Regions from separate parts of the Streptomyces sp. NPDC014891 genome, predicted to be linked through region 1. Evidence: riboswitches for the same ligand, from Rfam matches in the RefSeq annotation. Region 1 holds a riboswitch; each other region holds the start of a gene.
What was found. Region 1 has a riboswitch for cobalamin ahead of ACF09E_RS14545 (CoA-acylating methylmalonate-semialdehyde dehydrogenase). Riboswitches for the same ligand answer to the same signal wherever they lie in the genome.
Positions count from the first base shown of each region.

Region 1 (3,258 bases):
CCACCGGGCCCGCTGGGCCGGGTCGCCGTAGCGGTCGATCATCCAGGCGACCATGTTGTGGATGGAGAGGTAGCCGGCGATGGAGGGGCAGCCGGTCGCCAGGGTCTCGAAGACGAGGACGCCGTCGGCCCGGTCCAGTCCGCTGCCGCCGTGCTCCTCCCGTACGTAGACGCCTCCGAGGCCGAGCGCGGCGGCCCTGCGGATGACGTCGACGGGGAAGTGCTTGTCCTGGTCCCAGGCCACCGCGTACGGGGCGAGCTGTTCCTGGGCGAAGTCCAGGGTGACTTCGGCGAGGGCCAGTTGGTCCTCGGTGAGGGTGGTCACGGCGCTCATCCCATCGTCGGCATGGTGAAGCTCGCGCCCTCCTTGACCCCGGAGGGCCAGCGGGAGGTCACGGTCTTGGTGCGGGTGTAGAAGCGGATCGAGTCGGGGCCGTGCTGGTTGAGGTCGCCGAAGCCGGAGCGCTTCCAGCCGCCGAAGGTGTGGTAGGCCACAGGGACCGGGATGGGGACGTTCACGCCGACCATGCCGGTGTTGACACGCCGGGTGAAGTCGCGGGCGGTGTCGCCGTCCCGGGTGAAGATCGCCACGCCGTTGCCGTACGCGTGCTCGCTCGGCAGCCGGAGCGCGCTCTCGTAGTCGGCGGCCCGCGCGACGCACAGCACCGGGCCGAAGATCTCCTCCTGGTAGATCCGCATGGACGGGGTGACGCGGTCGAAGAGCGAGGCGCCGGCGAAGAAGCCGTTCTCATGGCCGGGGAGGGTGAACCCCCGTCCGTCGACGACGAGTTCCGCACCCTCCTCGACCCCGATCCCGACGTAGCGGTCGACCCGCTCCAGGGCGTCCCGGCTGACGAGGGGCCCGAAGTCGGCGTCGGGGTCGTCGGAGGTCCCGATGCGCAGGGAGGCGATGCGCTCCTTCAGCTTCGCCACCAGGGCGTCGGCCGTCTCCTCGCTGACGGGGACGGCGACGGAGATCGCCATGCAGCGCTCGCCGGCGGAGCCGTAGCCCGCCCCGATGAGGGCTTCGGCGGCCTGGTCGAGGTCCGCGTCCGGCATCACGATCATGTGGTTCTTGGCTCCGCCGAAGCACTGGGCACGCTTGCCGTGGGCGGCGGCGGTGGCATAGATGTGCGCGGCGATCGGGGTCGACCCGACGAAGCCCAGGGCCTGCACGCGGGGGTCTTCGAGGAGGGTGTCGACGGCCTCCTTGCCGCCGTTCACGACGTTCAGCACGCCGGGCGGGAGACCGGCCTCCAGGAACAGCTCGGCGAGCCGCAGCGGTACGGAGGGGTCGCGCTCGGACGGCTTGAGGATGAACGCGTTTCCGCAGGCCAGCGCGGGGGCCGCCTTCCAGAGCGGGATCATCGCCGGGAAGTTGAAGGGGGTGATGCCGGCGACGACGCCCAGCGGGCTGCGGAGCGAGTGGACGTCGATGCCGGTGCCGGCGTTGTCGGTGTACTCCCCCTTGAGCAGATGGGGGATCCCGGCGGCGAACTCGACCACTTCCAGACCGCGTTGCAGGTCGCCGTGGGCGTCGGCGACGGTCTTGCCGTGTTCGGCGGAGAGCAGCCGGGCGAGGGATTCCCGTTCGCCTTCGACGAGCTGGAGGAACCGCAGCAGGACGCGCGCGCGGCGCTGCGGGTTCCACCGGCCCCACTCCTGCTGGGCCGTCTCGGCGTCGGCGATCGCCGCCTCGGTGTCGGCGCGTCCGGCCAGGGGCACCCTGGCCTGGACGGCGCCGGTGTTGGGGTCGTACACGTCGGCGAAGAGACCGGACGTGCCGGCGGTGTGCTTTCCGCCGATGAAATGGGTGAGCTCGCGGACCATCGAAGCCTGCTCTCGTCAGGTACGGATCCGAGGAAGGCGCGGCGAGGACGGCGAGGACGGCACCGATCGGGGTGCGCGCACGCGCGTCCGTCCGCGGGACAGGGGAAGGCGGGGACGCCTTCGTCGAGTCACGAACGCGGGGACAGGGCCTCGTGGTTCGGGTACTCCGCCGGATCACCAGGGTCGTGGTCACGTACCGGTGCCATGCGTGTCTGCTCCATCCTCGTGGACAACACGGAACACCCCACGGCCGGTATCCTGACTCCCGGATCAACGCATGCTCTCCGGCCTTCCCGACGGATGGTTTCCGTCAGTGGCCTGACCTGCTGGAAGAGCACACTCCCCGGTCACAGTGGCGGGACCGCGCCGGATTCACACCGGCTTCCCTGCACCGCGGGCTTCGTCACGAAGATATAGTTGGACGTCCTAGTAAGTCCACCCCCGCCCGCGGCGCGGCGGCGCGATCCGGACGGCCGACGGGCGCGGTGTGGGTCCTCGACGGGCCCGCCTACTTCAACCGGCCGGGCCCCCGGGTGGTGCGCGGCGCGGAGGTGCTGGCGCACGTCCTGCACGGGGTGGGGGCGGGAGACCCGGTGTCGGCGGCCGAGGCGTTCCCCCTGCTCTGATCCCCGGCTCAGGCCGACGGGTCGGCGACGGGGTACGGGACGAAGGTGCTGGCGTTCTGGTCGATCAGGAGCGGGCGCCCGAGGGGCGGTGCCGCGCGCTGGGGGCAGTCGAGGCGTTCGCAGACGCGGCAGCCCATGCCGATCGGGGTGGCGGCGGCCGCGTTGTCGAGGTCGAGCCCGTCCGAGTACACGAGCCGGTGCGCGTGGCGGATCTCGCAGCCGAGGCCGATCGCGAAGGTCTTCCCGGGCTCGCCCCAGCCGCCCCGGTGCCGGGTGACGGCGCGGGCCGTCCACAGATGGCGCTGCCCGTCGGGCATGGCGGCGATCTGGACGTGGATGCGTCCGGGCGAGGCGAAGGCCTCGTACACGTTCCACAGGGGGCAGGTGCCGCCGGCCCGGGAGAAGTGGAACCCGGTGGCGGACTGCCGCTTGGACATGTTTCCCGCCCGGTCGACGCGGACGAACGAGAAGGGGACACCGCGCAGCCTGGGACGTTGCAGGGTGCTGAGGCGGTGGCAGACCGTCTCGTAGCCGAGCCCGAAGCGGTCGGTGAGCCGTTCGATGTCGTACCGGAACTCCTCGGCCGCCGTGTGGAAGGCCTCGTAGGGGAGGATCAGCGCGGCGGCGAAGTAGTTGGCGATGCCGATCCGCGCCAGCCGGTGGGCCGGACCTCCCGGCGGGAAGTCCTCGGCGGCCTGGCGGTCCAGGCCGTCTCCGTATTCCAGGAGCGCCAGCTGTGTCGCCATGCGGAAGGCGCGCTGACCGGGGCGGAGACGGGTGGACAGCCGCAGGGTCCGGGTCCG
Region 1 covers NZ_JBIBWF010000004.1:590,694-593,951, forward strand. Annotated here, with positions in the region: gene ACF09E_RS14540 (acyl-CoA dehydrogenase family protein) at 1-333, opposite strand, end outside; gene ACF09E_RS14545 (CoA-acylating methylmalonate-semialdehyde dehydrogenase) at 330-1,829, opposite strand; cobalamin riboswitch at 2,060-2,240, opposite strand; gene ACF09E_RS14550 (hypothetical protein) at 2,315-2,455, shown strand; gene ACF09E_RS14555 (short-chain fatty acyl-CoA regulator family protein) at 2,464-3,258, opposite strand, start outside.

Region 2 (3,258 bases), on a different contig from region 1:
GAACGCCTTCTCGGCGGGATGGCGGCGGCGCCAGCGACTGCTGTGCGCCGCCGCGTCGATCGGCAGCATCCGGGGCTACGCGCCCGGTCCGCGGCCGGATCCTCCACCGGCGGCCGGCCCTCCGCCGCTACCGTCCCCGGCCGCCGTCGTGGCCGTCCGCGAGGCACCGGCGGCACCGGGTGCGCCGGCCCCGGGCAGGTCGGACGCACCGGCCCCGGCCCCTTCGGCCCCGGCCCCTTCGGCCCTGGTCAGGTCGGCCCCGGGCAGGTCGGCCCCGGAACCCTCCGCGACGGCTCGCGCCGCCCCCTGCCGACGGCCGCGGCGCAGGCCGAAGTAGTACGCCAGGACGCCGGCGCCGAGAGCGGCCTGCAGGGCGAACAGCGCGGACTCGATCTCCCCGGACGGGGGTTCGTAGAGCGGGCTGAACCACGGTTCGTAGTCCGGCCGCAGCTCCGTGATCGCGGTCTCGGCCTCCGCGTCCGCCCCGGCGAAGGGCTCCTCCTTGTGGTCGCCGAGCCCCAGGGCGAGCGGCAGCACCGCGAGCGCGGCGACGACGAGCAGCAGCAGGGTGTTGATCTTCGCGTTCCGGCTCATCGCGCGGCCGCCTCCTCGCGTCGCTCCGACGTGCGCCCGGCGAGGACGCCGAGCCGGACCAGTTCGCCCTTGCTGGACTGGGTGAGCAGGCGCATCACCAGCACGGTGAGCAGGCCCTCGCTCACGGCGAGCGGGATCTGCGTCACGGCGAAGATCCCGCCGAACTTGGCGAGCGCGCCGGGGATGCCGCTGCCCGGGTCCGGGAAGGCGAGCGCCAGCTGGACGCTGGTCACGCAGTAGGTCGACAGGTCGGCGACGAACGCGCCGAAGAACACGGCGACCATCAGCGGCGCGCCGAACCGGCGCAGCAGCACGTAGGCGCCGTAGCCCGCCCACGGCCCGACGATCGCCATCGAGAAGACGTTCGCGCCGAGCGTGGTCAGGCCGCCGTGGGCGAGCAGCAGCGCCTGGAACAGCAGGGTGATGGTCCCCAGGACCGCCATGATCGGCGGCCGGAACAGTATCGCTCCCAGACCCGTACCGGTCGGATGGGAGCAGCTGCCGGTCACCGAGGGCAGCTTGAGTGCCGACAGGACGAACGTGAAGGCGCCGGCGGCGCCGAGCAGCAGCGTGGACTCCGGGTTGGACCGCACCTCGCGGGTCAGCGCGCGGACCCCGTGGACGACGAACGGCGCGGACGCGACGCCCCAGGCGGCCGCGTGCACAGGGGGTAGGTACCCCTCGGCTATATGCATGGTCGGGAGACCCTCTCCAGCACCTCGTGGATGGACAACGCACCCTGGCCGGTCTCCTGGCTGACGGTCATTCCGTCCGGCTCCGCCTTCCCACACCACGAGGGTCTCCCGACGTGGTCCAGTGGCTTCCCGAGGGCGTTCCCCGGGGGTGGAGCCGGACCTCCCGATCACAGTGGCGAGGGCCGCACCGGTACCGCACCGGTTTCCCGTACACCAAGGCCCTGCGACATTAGTGCGTTGACCTGCTGGATCACAACAAGGCCGGTACCGGGTGCGGCCCCACGCCCACTCCCCGCAGTCGGCCCGGGCGGCACCGGACGACCGCCGGGGGCCGCTCCCTCCGTCAGTCCTTGCGGTACGCGTACGCCTCCGCCGCGGCGGCCGCCACGGCGTCCAGGTCCCCGCCGGCGCCGGCGGTGACGCAGGCGGCGACCGCGCCCTCGACGAACGGCGCGTCCACGAGCCGGGCGCCCTCGGGCAGTTCGTCGCCCTCGGCGAGGAGGGCCTTCACGGTCAGCACCGCACTGCCCAGATCGACGAGGAGCACCACTCCCGCGCCGCGGTCGGCGGCCTTCGCCGCCTCGCAGATCAGCGCGGAACTCGTCCCGAGACCGCCGTCGGGGGTCCCGCCGGCCGGCACGACCGGGGCGAGGTCGCCGCCCCCGGCGAGCCCGCGGGCCAGCTCGGCGACGGAGGCCGCGACGGCCGCGCTGTGCGACACGAGCACGATGCCGACCGGACGGCCGCGGTCGGTGCCGCCGGTCCCGCTCTCGTCGCTCACACCGTCGGTCCGACTCACGCCGCTCACACCGTCCGTCCCGCTCACGTCACGCACTCCGTCGGTACGACTCACGCCACGCACACCGTCCGTCCCGCTTTCGCCGCTCGATCCGTCGTTCCCGCTCCCGCCGCTCAGCCCTCCGCTCTCGCCCCCGCCGCTCATGCCGTCCCCTCGGCGGCAGGGTGCTCCTCGCCGCGGGCGACCTCGTCGAGGGCGGCGAAGAGCAGCGCCGAGGACGTGGCCCCCGGATCCTGGTGCCCCACCGACCGCTCGCCCAGATAGCTGGCCCTGCCCTTGCGCGCCCGCAGGGGTACGGTCGCCAGGGCGCCCTCCGCGGCGGCCGCGCGCGCGGCGCCGAACGAAGCGCGCAGCCCGTCCACCGCCGGCGTGAGCGCGTCGAGCATCGTCTTGTCGCCGACCTGCGCCCCGCCGAGCTGGGACACGGCGGCCACTCCCGTACCGAGCGCCTCCGCGAGCTGTTCCCGGGTGACGCGCGGGTCGTCCCCGAGGGTCTTGCCGGTACGGCGGAGGAGCGTGCCGTACAGCGGTCCCGAGGCGCCGCCCACGGTGGAGATCAGCTGCCGGCCGGCTGCGGTGAGGGCGGCGCCCGGCGTCGCGGGCGGGTCCTCGCCCAGGGCGGTGGTCACGGCGGCGAAGCCGCGCCGGAGGTTGGCGCCGTGGTCCGCGTCGCCGATGGCCGAGTCGAGCTCGGTGAGCCGGTCCGCCTCCCGGTCCACGGACTCGGCCACGGCGGCCAGCCAGCGCACGAGGAAGGCGGCGTCGAAGGTCTGCGTCATGTCGGGCTCCTGTTCCCTCGTCCGTCTCACCGGCCCCAGCGCAGCGCGGGCGTCGCCACGGGGGCGTCCCAGAGGCGCAGGAGCTCCTCGTCGACCTCGCACAGGGTGACCGAGCAGCCGGCCATGTCGAGCGAGGTCACGTAGTTGCCGACGAGGGTCCGGGCGACCGGCACCCCGCGTTCGCCCAGGACGCGCTGGACCTCGGCGTTGAACCCGTACAGCTCCAGGAGCGGTGTCGCGCCCATGCCGTTCACGAGGGCGATGACGGGGCCCGAGGGGCGGAGGTCCTCGACGACGGCGTCGACGGCGAAGTCGGCGATCTCCCGGGAGGTCATCATCGGGCGCCGCTCGCGACCGGGTTCGCCGTGGATCCCGACGCCCAACTCCAGCT
Region 2 covers NZ_JBIBWF010000001.1:622,172-625,429, reverse strand. Annotated here, with positions in the region: gene cbiQ (cobalt ECF transporter T component CbiQ) at 1-69, opposite strand, end outside; gene ACF09E_RS02570 (energy-coupling factor ABC transporter substrate-binding protein) at 76-594, opposite strand; gene ACF09E_RS02565 (energy-coupling factor ABC transporter permease) at 591-1,289, opposite strand; cobalamin riboswitch at 1,318-1,550, opposite strand; gene ACF09E_RS02560 (PTS-dependent dihydroxyacetone kinase phosphotransferase subunit DhaM) at 1,633-2,070, opposite strand; gene dhaL (dihydroxyacetone kinase subunit DhaL) at 2,229-2,867, opposite strand; gene dhaK (dihydroxyacetone kinase subunit DhaK) at 2,894-3,258, opposite strand, start outside.
Region 2: it holds a riboswitch for cobalamin, as region 1 does, so the genes downstream of both, ACF09E_RS02565 (energy-coupling factor ABC transporter permease) here and ACF09E_RS14545 (CoA-acylating methylmalonate-semialdehyde dehydrogenase) in region 1, are expected to answer to the same signal.

Region 3 (3,258 bases), on a different contig from region 1:
GACCAGGGCCTGGAGGACGGCGCCGACGACGGCGAGTCCGGCGCCGACGACCACGCCGAGCAGGACCCGGGGCAGCCGGACGTCGAGGACGATCGTCCGGAACGGGGAGGGGTCGGCGGCGCGTCCGGTGAGGACGTCGAGGACCTGGCCGGGCGGGATGCGGACGGAGCCGAGGGCGAGCGAGGCGATCGCGGCGGCGGCCAGGGCGAGGACGAGTCCGGTGACGACGACCGCGTACCGCAGACGCCCGCCGGCGGGGGCCTTCCCGGGGAGGGCCTTCCCGGCCAGGGCCTTGCCGGGCGGGGCCTTGCCGGCCGGGGGCTTCCCGGCCGGGCCCTTCTCGGGCGCGCCGGGGCGGGCTGGCCGGGCAGGCCCGAACTCGGCGGACGAGCGGGACCCGGCCGCCACGGAGGCGGGACCACCCGGTCGCGTCGGCCCCGTCGTGGGGGCACTCCGTCGCTCGGTGGGGGCCGGGGTCGGCGGCAGGGGCTGCGGCGGGTCTTCCGGTGTGCTCGCCGCGCGGGCGGGCCCCGCGCTCATCGGGCCGGGTGGAGCTGGGCGGCCAGCTTGTCGACGGCCGCGGGGACGCGGACGCCGAGGACGGTGTCGGAGAGCGGCATCACGGCGAACCGGCGGTTCTTGATCGCCGGGACGTCCTTGAGGGCCGGGTCGTCGAGGAGCCGCTGCTTCTTCTGCTCGACGGTGGTGGAGCCGTAGTCGTAGATGACGACGACCTCGGGCTTGCGGGCGACGACCTGCTCCCAGGTGGCGTCGCCGAAGGCCTTGTCGAGGTCGGCGAAGACGTTCCGGCCGCCGGCGCGGGTGATGAGCTCGTTGCCGATGCCCTTGCCGCCGGCGGTGAAGGCGGTCTTGTCGCCGCTGTCGTAGACGAAGACGGAGACCGGCGCGGTGCCCTTGAGCCGCTTCTCGGTGGCGGCGACGGTGGTCCGCGCCTCGCGGACCCAGGTCGTGGCCCGGTCGGGGACGCCGAACGTCCGCCCGACCTCCTCGACTTCGCGGTAGAGGTCGTCCACGGAGGGCGAACCGGAGGGGCAGTACTCGGTGTTGAGGCGGGTGGAGATGCCCGCGCGCTTCAGGTCGTCGCGGCTCCGGCCGTCCTTGCTCGCGAAGGCGGAGGAGTAGCCGCCGTAGACGAAGTCGGGGTTCGCGGCGAGCAGGGCCTCCTTGGAGGGGTACTCCTTCGCGAGGACCGGGACGGAGTCGTACGCCTTCTTGTAGGCGGGGAGGACCGTGTCGTCGAGGTAGGCGGTGCCGACGAGCGACTTCTCCAGGCCGAGGGCGAGCATGACCTCGGTGACGTGCTGGTTCATGGTGACCGCCCGCTTCGGCGGGGCCGTGAAGGTCGTCTTCACACCGCAGTTGGTGACGGTGTACGGGAATCCGGGGGCGGCCCCGGCGTCGGGAGCCTGCTCCGCGGGCGCCGAGCAGGCGGCGAGCAGCGGGAGCAGGAGGACGGCGGGCAGCAGGGTGCGGCGGTGCCTGGACATGGCGGAACGTGCCTCCTCCGGGGATTTCCACGTCCCCGATCGGTGGTGAGAAGGCGGCAGGTCAGTTCCTGGCTTCCGCCTCCCCTCGGGGAAGGCGGTCACAGTGGCGGGACCGTGCCGGATTCGCACCGGCTTCCTGGGTCCTGCCGCCCGTTGGTCCCGGTCAGTGTCTCAGGCGGCGTACTCCTCGACGACCTCGACCTCTTCCTCGGTCACGACGCCCTCGACGATGGTGAAGGAGCGGAACTGGAAGGGTCCGGCGCCGTCGGTGTCGGCGGTGGACACGAGGACGTAGTGGGCCTGGGGCTCGTTGGCGTACGAGATGTCCGTGCGGGACGGGTAGGCCTCGGTCGCGGTGTGCGAGTGGTAGACGATGACGGGCTCCTCGTCCCGGTCGTCCATCTCGCGGTAGAGCTTGAGCAGGTCCGCGGAGTCGAACTCGTAGAAGGTGGGCGAGCGCGCGGCGTTGAGCATCGGGATGAACCGCTCGGGGCGGCCGGTGCCGACCGGTCCCGCGACCACGCCGCAGGCCTCGTCGGGGTGGTCCGCGCGGGAGTGTTCCACGATCTGGTCGTACAGGGCCCGGGTGATGGTCAGCATGCCGACAGGATAAGCCGACGGGCCGTTCCGTACCGGGGAGTGGTACGGAACGGCCCGTATGCCGAGACGGTCGTGGTCAGGGCCGCTTGGGGACGGCCCGGGGCGACCGCCCGCGGGGTCCGGTCAGGACCGCTTGGCGAAGGCGGCGCCCTCGGGGTTGCGGGACTTCAGGACCAGGTAGGAGACGCCCAGGATGAGACCCCAGACCGGGGCCGCGTACAGGGAGACGCGGGCGCCCTCGTCGATGCCCATCATGACGATGACCATGCCGATGAAGAGGAGCGCGAACCAGCTGGTGTACGGGGCTCCCGGGGCCTTGAAGGCGGACTGGGGGAGCTCGCCGCGGTTCGCCTTGGCGCGGTAGCGGATCTGGCAGACCAGGATCATGATCCAGGCCCACATGCCGGAGATGGTGGCGAAGGAGACGACGTACTCGAAGGCCTTGCCGGGGGCGACGTAGTTGATCCAGACGCCGACCAGCATGAGCGAGGCCGAGAAGGTCAGGCCGAGCAGCGGGGTGCCGCTCTTGGTGAGCTTCGTGAAGACCTTGGGGCCCTGGCCGTTGAGCGCGAGGTCGCGCAGCATGCGGCCGGTGGAGTACATGCCCGAGTTGCAGGAGGAGAGGGCCGCGGTCAGCACCACGAAGTTGACGATGGCGGCGCCGACGCCGAGGCCCATCTTCTCGAAGGCGGCGACGAACGGGGAGACGCCCGGCTGGAACTCGGTCCACGGGACGACCGACAGGATCATGATCAGCGCGCCGACGTAGAAGACGGCGATGCGCCACGGCACGGTGTTGATGGCCTTGGGCAGGACGGTCTTCGGATCCTTGGACTCGCCGGCGGTGACGCCGACCAGCTCGACGGCGAGGAAGGCGAACATGACGATCTGCAGGGTCATCAGCGTGTTGCCGATGCCGGTGGGGAAGAAACCGCCCTGGTCCCACAGGTGGGTCACGGAGGCGGTGTCCCCGGCGTCGGAGAAGCCGACGGTGAGGATGCCGGCGCAGATCAGGATCATGCCGATGATGGCGGTGACCTTGACCATGGAGAACCAGAACTCCAGCTCGCCGAAGAGCTTCACGGAGATCAGGTTGGCGCCGTAGAGGATCACGGTGAAGACCAGCGCGGAGATCCACTGCGGGATGTCC
Region 3 covers NZ_JBIBWF010000002.1:760,811-764,068, forward strand. Annotated here, with positions in the region: gene ACF09E_RS07985 (FecCD family ABC transporter permease) at 1-288, opposite strand, end outside; gene ACF09E_RS07990 (ABC transporter substrate-binding protein) at 537-1,508, opposite strand; cobalamin riboswitch at 1,546-1,674, opposite strand; gene ACF09E_RS07995 (Mov34/MPN/PAD-1 family protein) at 1,680-2,108, opposite strand; gene ACF09E_RS08000 (amino acid permease) at 2,232-3,258, opposite strand, start outside.
Region 3: it holds a riboswitch for cobalamin, as region 1 does, so the genes downstream of both, ACF09E_RS07990 (ABC transporter substrate-binding protein) here and ACF09E_RS14545 (CoA-acylating methylmalonate-semialdehyde dehydrogenase) in region 1, are expected to answer to the same signal.